Regions from separate parts of the Brevibacillus jepli genome, predicted to be linked through region 1. Evidence: predicted binding sites of a transcription regulator. Region 1 holds the regulator's gene; the other holds the start of a gene.
The links. Region 1 encodes LexA, which represses DNA repair genes until DNA is damaged. Its sites were predicted from a motif close to CGAACATATGTTCG; they were not measured.

Region 1 (3,416 bases):
GGGAGAAAAAGTACATACGTGCACGATTGTGACGACACAGGCGAATGAAATCATGGAAAACATTCACGAGCGAATGCCAGTCATTTTAAAGAAACAGGACGAAGACTTATGGCTTGATCGAGAGAAGTATGATCAACTGGAGCTACAATCCCTCTTTACCCCCTATGAATCCAGCGAGATGAGCGTTTATCCGGTAACTACGAAAGTGGGCAGTCCCAAAAATGATGACCCTTCCTGCATTCAAGAAGTAGAGGTCGGGTCTTTGTTGATGGATTAACGATTCAGGAGGAGCTGAACCTTTTGGCGTAATTCCTGTTCTGTTAACGACTCCAATTGTAACAATGCCTCATAAGGATCGTCACCCGGAATATGAAAGTACTCGGCAAACGCGGGTTCTGTTTTGATGCCGCTTTGCTTGAGAGCCCTGATTTGTTGATAGGCTTCCTGTCCACCTATCGCTAGCAACCGTGCTTCCATATCCATATGTCGATAGGCATTTTGCTTCTCGACGGCAACCGGTTGAGCAAATAATTCAAACCAAAAGTCAGCCGCGAAAAACTGGATGACGCACGTGGCTATATCTTTTACGTTTATATGGGTTACTTCAAAGCCATGCAAGGAGCCAAAAGCTTTACATGCATTCTGTTCAAACTGTTCCAGATCATGACTCTCGCAAATGATGTCCAGGTCGCTTTGGAGAACATCAATGTCCAATGGAATGGTGCCAGCAAGAACAGGGCGGTACGGAGAAAGAACTTCCATGATGCGAGTCTCCTGGATCGCTTTCCAGGCTGATTTTTGACGGATCGTTCCGTGGCGCAAGTAAGAGAGGTCATGCCAATTTCTCATGAAGCTACCTCCGTTTCTGCTTTCTTTTAAAATAGTTTAGACAAAAGTGAATAAGTGCGCAACGAAATCAATGATCACTCGTATACCTAAATGAAGGGAGTGTCGTGGATGGAAATATTTTTGTGGATCGTAGTTGTGCTATTGTTTCTTTTGAGTATCGCCGGGATATTTTTACCCGTTCTACCTGATACGATTTTACTGTGGGTGGGCTTCTTGCTCTATCACTTTTTCATTGCCGATCCCGGAGCGGGATTGCCAGCATCATTTTGGTGGGGAATGGTCGTTCTAAGTATTCTGCTTTATGGTGCTGACTTATTGACGAATATGTACTTCGTGAAAAGGTACGGGGGGTCCAAGTGGTCGTCCATTGCGGCTGCTGTCGGTATTGTACTCGGGATATTCGTGTTTCCGCCGTTTGGTATGCTGATCTTGCCGTTCGTATTCGTTGTGCTAGTAGAGCTGATGGTGCAGAAGCAGACGATGGAGCGAGCAGTAAAAGCAGGTGTGGGCTCACTGATCGGATTTTTGGGCAGTGCGGTCGTAAAAGTAATTCTACAAGTGGCGATGATTGTCTGGTTTTTTATCGCCAGATAGCCTATCAAATAGAAAACGAAAAGGACAGCCGAGGCTGTCCTTTTTTATGTGTGGAAACTAGTGAATGAGTCGATAGACACCGATGACTTTTCCGAGAATGGATACATGCTCCAAGATGATCGGTTCCATCGTTGCATTTTCCGGTTGGAGTCGGAAGTGGTTCTTCTCTTTGAAAAATCTTTTGACAGTCGCTTCGTCTTCTTCGGTCATGGCTACAACGATGTCACCATTGTTCGCTACGTGCTGTTGGCGAACGATTACGTAGTCGCCGTCGAGAATCCCGGCATCAATCATACTATTTCCAGAGACGCGCAGCATATAGACCTTGTCAGAAGTCACGATATTATCTGGAAGCGGGAAGTATTCCTCTACATCCTCAATAGCAGTGATCGGCTGTCCAGCAGTTACTTTCCCGATTACAGGCACACGTACGACAGAGTCTTCGAAATTGTCTTGAAACCGATCTTCATCTGAAAGCAATTCGATGGCGCGAGGTTTGGTAGGGTCTCTGCGAATGAGGCCTTTTTTCTCTAATCGTGCCAAATGTCCATGTACGGTTGAGCTGGAAGCTAGTCCGACAGCTTCTCCGATTTCCCGCACAGAGGGTGGATATCCTTTATCACGAACTTCCTTTCGAATGAACTCGATGATGGCTTGTTGTCTACTCGATAATTTTGACATAGAAAGACACCTCTGATTTCTCGAACATATTTTCCTATATTATACCATGGGATCTTGCGTTCGACAAACATAAGTTCGATTATTTATTGACATGAACATATGTTCTCATTTATTATGAGGGTACAAGATAACAGAACGTATGTTTGTGAGGGGGCCATTATCATGAATTCATTGACAGTACGTAATCGTTTCGAGAAAAAAGAAGAGCGTCGCGTTCGTTTTGGTATCACGAGAGGACAAGCTCTCTTGTTTCTTATTACATTCACTCTCTTTTTTTACTTATTGACCGAACTAGTGTTTGCTTCTTCCGCAATGGAGGCACCACAAGGCAAAGAAGTGACGGTTCGCTCCGGCGATAGTCTATGGACGATTGCCGTTCGCCACAAAGCGGATCAAAATATGGATGTGCGTGACTACATCGTAGCGATTAAAGATGCGAACGATATGGATAGCAACAAGATTTACCCAGGTCAGACTCTCTTCATTCCCGATACTCAGTAAGTGTTCGGTCGTCTTGCGGGATCATTCGAATGTGGTATAATGAAGCGGCACTACTACAGAGTGGGAGGAAACCAGCAGTGGTATCTGACGCAGAAATTAAACGCATTAACGAATTGGTCAAAAAATCTCGCGAAGAAGGTTTGACCGAGGAAGAGAAGCTTGAGCAAAAAACGTTGCGCCAAAAGTACATTGACGCCGTTAAGCTTTCTTTGAGAGCAAATTTAGATTCTATCCGGTATGTGGAAGACCTTGAAGAAAATAAGCCAAAACAGTAAGATAACAATTACTGATACGACAGACATCCTCGCTTGACGCTAGGGTGTCTTTTTCTGTGACATACATAACGAGAACAGCTGATATCGTGGGGAGGGTAAGAGATGGCGTGGATAGCTGTGGCGGTAGGAGGAGCGGTTGGTTCTCTCGGGCGCTACCTGTTATCGTTGGCTGCCAATCAGCCAGGTTGGCCATGGGGAACATGGGTCGCCAATGTGTCTGGGTCCTTGATCATCGGCATTTTGTTCGTGGTTGGGAAAGAGCGGGGCTTTTTGTCGCCTGCTCTCTACCTTCTTTTTGCTACGGGAGTCATGGGAGGATTTACGACTTTCTCAAGTTTTTCACTGGAGGTTGTTTCCTTCTGGGGAGAAGGTCAATTACTGCGTGGCACTATGTACGCATTACTTAGCTTAGGAGTTAGTCTCCTTTCTTGTGCAGCTGGAATATGGCTGGCAAGGCAATGGTGATCGATGTGAGGGGGGAATGGATGTGAGTACACAGCATCGTGATTATGAGGT
Region 2 (3,416 bases), 300 kb from region 1:
TGTAGTGTCCTCCGATCTTACGCGCACGGTCTTTCGCCTGTCCCGCTTCCAACGTCGAGGTAGCGCGCAGGATGGCGTCCTGACCGTATCGGTTCCGAATATCATCCATGGCTTGAGCCAGCGAACGCCGCTTGTGATTGTCCGTGAACAGATTCAGCTGCACCACGTTGTCAGGGACAAGCTGCCCCAGATTGACACCGATACTGCGGACGGGCGTTTCCTGCCAATGACGGTCAAACAGAAAACAAGCTGCTTCGTATAACGTCATAGCATCGTTCGTCTGTTCCGTGAGCTTCATCTGCCGCCCAAAGCCCGTTCCGGCAGCCAAATCGGCTCCGCGACAGCCCACAGACAGAACGGAGCCCATCAACTCCTTTTTCCGCGCCCGACGGCACACTTCTTCGCACAGCTCAAGCAAGATAACCTTGATTTCTGCTGCTGTATGATAATCCCGTGGCAACGTCATGTGATGACCGATCCCTTTTTGTGAATCATAGGAGCCCAGAGCCACGGGCGAATCGTCTATTCCATGAGCCGTGCGCCATAGCACTTCCCCGTTCACTCCCCAGTGACGAGTAAGTATCGCTGGCCTCATATCAGCAAGCTGCCCGATCTGATAGACGCCCATTCGATGAAAATGGCGCTTCATACGTGAACCTACCCCGAACAGCTTTTCAATGGGAAGCTTCCATAGCGTATCCGCCAACGCTTCCCGCTTGAGCCAAAAAACCCCTTCCTCCCGCTTCTTGGCGAAATTGTCGCAGGCCATTTTGGCCAATACCTTGTTCTCACCGATTCCTACCCGACAATTGATTCCCGTCTCCATCCAGACGCGCTGCCGAATCTGTGCAGCCATCTGCAACGGATCACCAAACAGGTGGACGCTGCCTGTCACATCGAGAAACTGCTCGTCGATCGAATACGGCTCCACCTTGTCTGTAAATGCTTCGAATATGCGAGTGATCTGCATGGAGATGCGAATGTACATCTCCATGCGCGGACGAACCACTACGAGCTGGCGACACTTTTGCTGCGCCTGCCAGAGCGCTTCTGCCGTGACCACTCCGTATGACTTGGCAATCGGACACGCTGCCAGCACGACTCCGCTGCGCCTCTCTGGATCACCTGCAACGACAATCGGCTTGTTTCGCAGCTCTGCATTGGCCCCTTTCTCGATACTGGCATAAAAGCTCTGCATGTCGATCAAAAACACGATTCGCTTGTTCGCATTGGACATACGATCATCCCCTAAACAAGAACTTATGTTCTCTTTTTGCTTTGTTCTTATTATAGCAAACAAACGTTCGCTTTTATGCCTGTCTTGTGCAAAAAAAAGTTGGTAATTATTTCTTCTCGGATAGGCACACGCTGGTAGGTGTTCCGCAAACGAGAGCGAATGCAATAAAGGGTTACTTTTTCACCACAGGAATCCAAATCTCGCTGCGAAAGGTCGGTGATGTCATCTCTTTATTTTCGTTCCACAAAATTTCTGGACCGCGAGCCGCCTCATAACCAGAGGACACAAACCATTCAGCATAGATGCGACCCCAAATGTCTTGCAGCGTATCGGGAAATGGACCCACTGATTCGAAGACGGCCCAGGTAAAAGCAGGAACTTCAAGCACCGCCAGATTGTCTGGACATTCCTTTGTAGTGGCTACCCCGATAAAGTGATCGAGCTCACCATATTCCAGCCGACCTTCTGAAAAGTTAGTGGATGCACTAAGCAGGCCAAGTGGTTCGACATCAGATAGCGACTTCAGTTTATGAATCGTCTCCATATCTAACGAAGCCCACATGGCAGCAATCTCCGGGTTCACACCACGATAAATCAGCGGGACTCTTTTTTTAATGCCAACCAAGCGAAATGCCTCTTTTTCTTCCATACGGTAGTTCATGGCACTGCCTCCTTTAATGGATAGATGAAAGGTCATTCGCGGATAAGCCTTCAAGGAATGGCCGCTGTGTCGGGCTTCCGTCGGCGTTACTCCATGCACACCCTGAAAAGCTCTGGTGAAGGAATCAGCCGAACCGTATCCGTATTTCATGGCGATATCAATGACTCGCTCGCTGCTGTCCCTAAGCTCAAGAGCCGCTAGTGTAATGCGTCTGCGCCGGATGTACTCAGATAGCGGAACACCTGCGAGAAAAGAAAACATTCTTTTGAAGTGATACTCGGAGCAGCAAGCTACACGCGCGATTTCTTTATAGTCAATCTCGCTGGTCAAATTTTCTTCGATGTAGTCTAGGGCCTCATTCAGCTTTGTAAGCAGATCCATGGAAATGACCTCCCTTTCACCTTGAGAATAGCAGAAGCAAAATGAGTCGATCCGACATTTCACAGACGTTTTTTGACGGGTCGCACTTACAATCATTCACACACAGAAAGGAGTTTCATCACAATGACAACCACTTCTCCCCTGCTCCCCCGAATCGGAGCCATCTTTGTAGCTGTCAGCGACATCGAGCGCGCACGCGACTGGTACTGCCACCTCTTGGGCATTCCCGCAGACGGTGAGATCATGTTCGGGCATATTTACTGCATTCCTTTGCAAAGCGGACTGACGCTCGTTCTGGACAGCAAAATCTTTCCGAAGCGCATCGTTGATGATGCCCCCATGTTTCATTTCAACACGCAGGATATTGAGGCCTCTTATGCATTTCTGAAGGAGAACGGGATAGAAGTAGTCGGCCCCATCCAGCATGGCCATTGGTTCAACTTCCGTGACCCCGACGGCAACCTGATCATGGCGAGCAAATGTTAAGCGAAGAAGGAGACACCCGTATGACCATCCACTTGCGCCGCACTACACCCATAGACATTCCATTTGTATGTGAAGTAGAAAATGCACCCGAAAATCGTTCGTTCATTATCCCCTGGAGCGAAGAGCGGCATCACGATGCTCTTGGCAATCCAGATATTCTCCATATGATTGCCGAAAAAAAAGAAACAGGCCACCCCGTAGGCTACGTCATCATCGCCGGGCTGGCCAATCCACATCTTAGTATTGAACTTACACGTATTACAATGGCAGTAAAAGGAGAGGGCTACGGACGCAGCATCCTGCGTCAGATCAAGCATTGGGCATTTGTCGAGCAAAAAGCACATCGACTATGGCTGGATGTAAAAGAAACGAATGACCGCGCCCGCAGCCTATATTTATCCGAAGGGTTTCACGTAGAAGGAACATTGCGGGAATGCCTAAAATCAGGCGATACTTACGAATCGTTGATGATTTTATCCATGCTGGCAAACGAATATGACGCTTAAGGGGCAAATATCTCCGATGTCTTGATGTACAGCCATTTGCCATCATTGCTGGCTCCCAAAATAGATACGTCTGTTGGCAGCCCTTTTACTAGCACAGATTGTTGCTTGCGATCAGCATCAAACAGAAACAGCGACTGCACAGAAT

Region 2: AB1L17_RS00110 (DNA polymerase IV) is a predicted target of LexA. The motif match lies at 1,294-1,307, and genes of this name have one in related genera.

The regions. Positions count from the first base shown of each region.
Region 1 covers NZ_JBFEFW010000001.1:316,227-319,642, forward strand. The annotation lists gene AB1L17_RS01585 (SOS response-associated peptidase) at 1-277, shown strand, start outside; gene AB1L17_RS01590 (DUF4269 domain-containing protein) at 274-849, opposite strand; gene AB1L17_RS01595 (DUF456 domain-containing protein) at 958-1,443, shown strand; gene lexA (transcriptional repressor LexA) at 1,501-2,124, opposite strand; gene yneA (cell division suppressor protein YneA) at 2,287-2,625, shown strand; gene AB1L17_RS01610 (DUF896 domain-containing protein) at 2,703-2,900, shown strand; gene crcB (fluoride efflux transporter CrcB) at 3,003-3,365, shown strand; gene AB1L17_RS01620 (HelD family protein) at 3,388-3,416, shown strand, end outside.
Region 2 covers NZ_JBFEFW010000001.1:15,247-18,662, reverse strand. The annotation lists gene AB1L17_RS00110 (DNA polymerase IV) at 1-1,237, opposite strand, end outside; gene AB1L17_RS00105 (AraC family transcriptional regulator) at 1,410-2,279, opposite strand; gene AB1L17_RS00100 (VOC family protein) at 2,403-2,765, shown strand; gene AB1L17_RS00095 (GNAT family N-acetyltransferase) at 2,786-3,271, shown strand; gene AB1L17_RS00090 (hypothetical protein) at 3,268-3,416, opposite strand, start outside.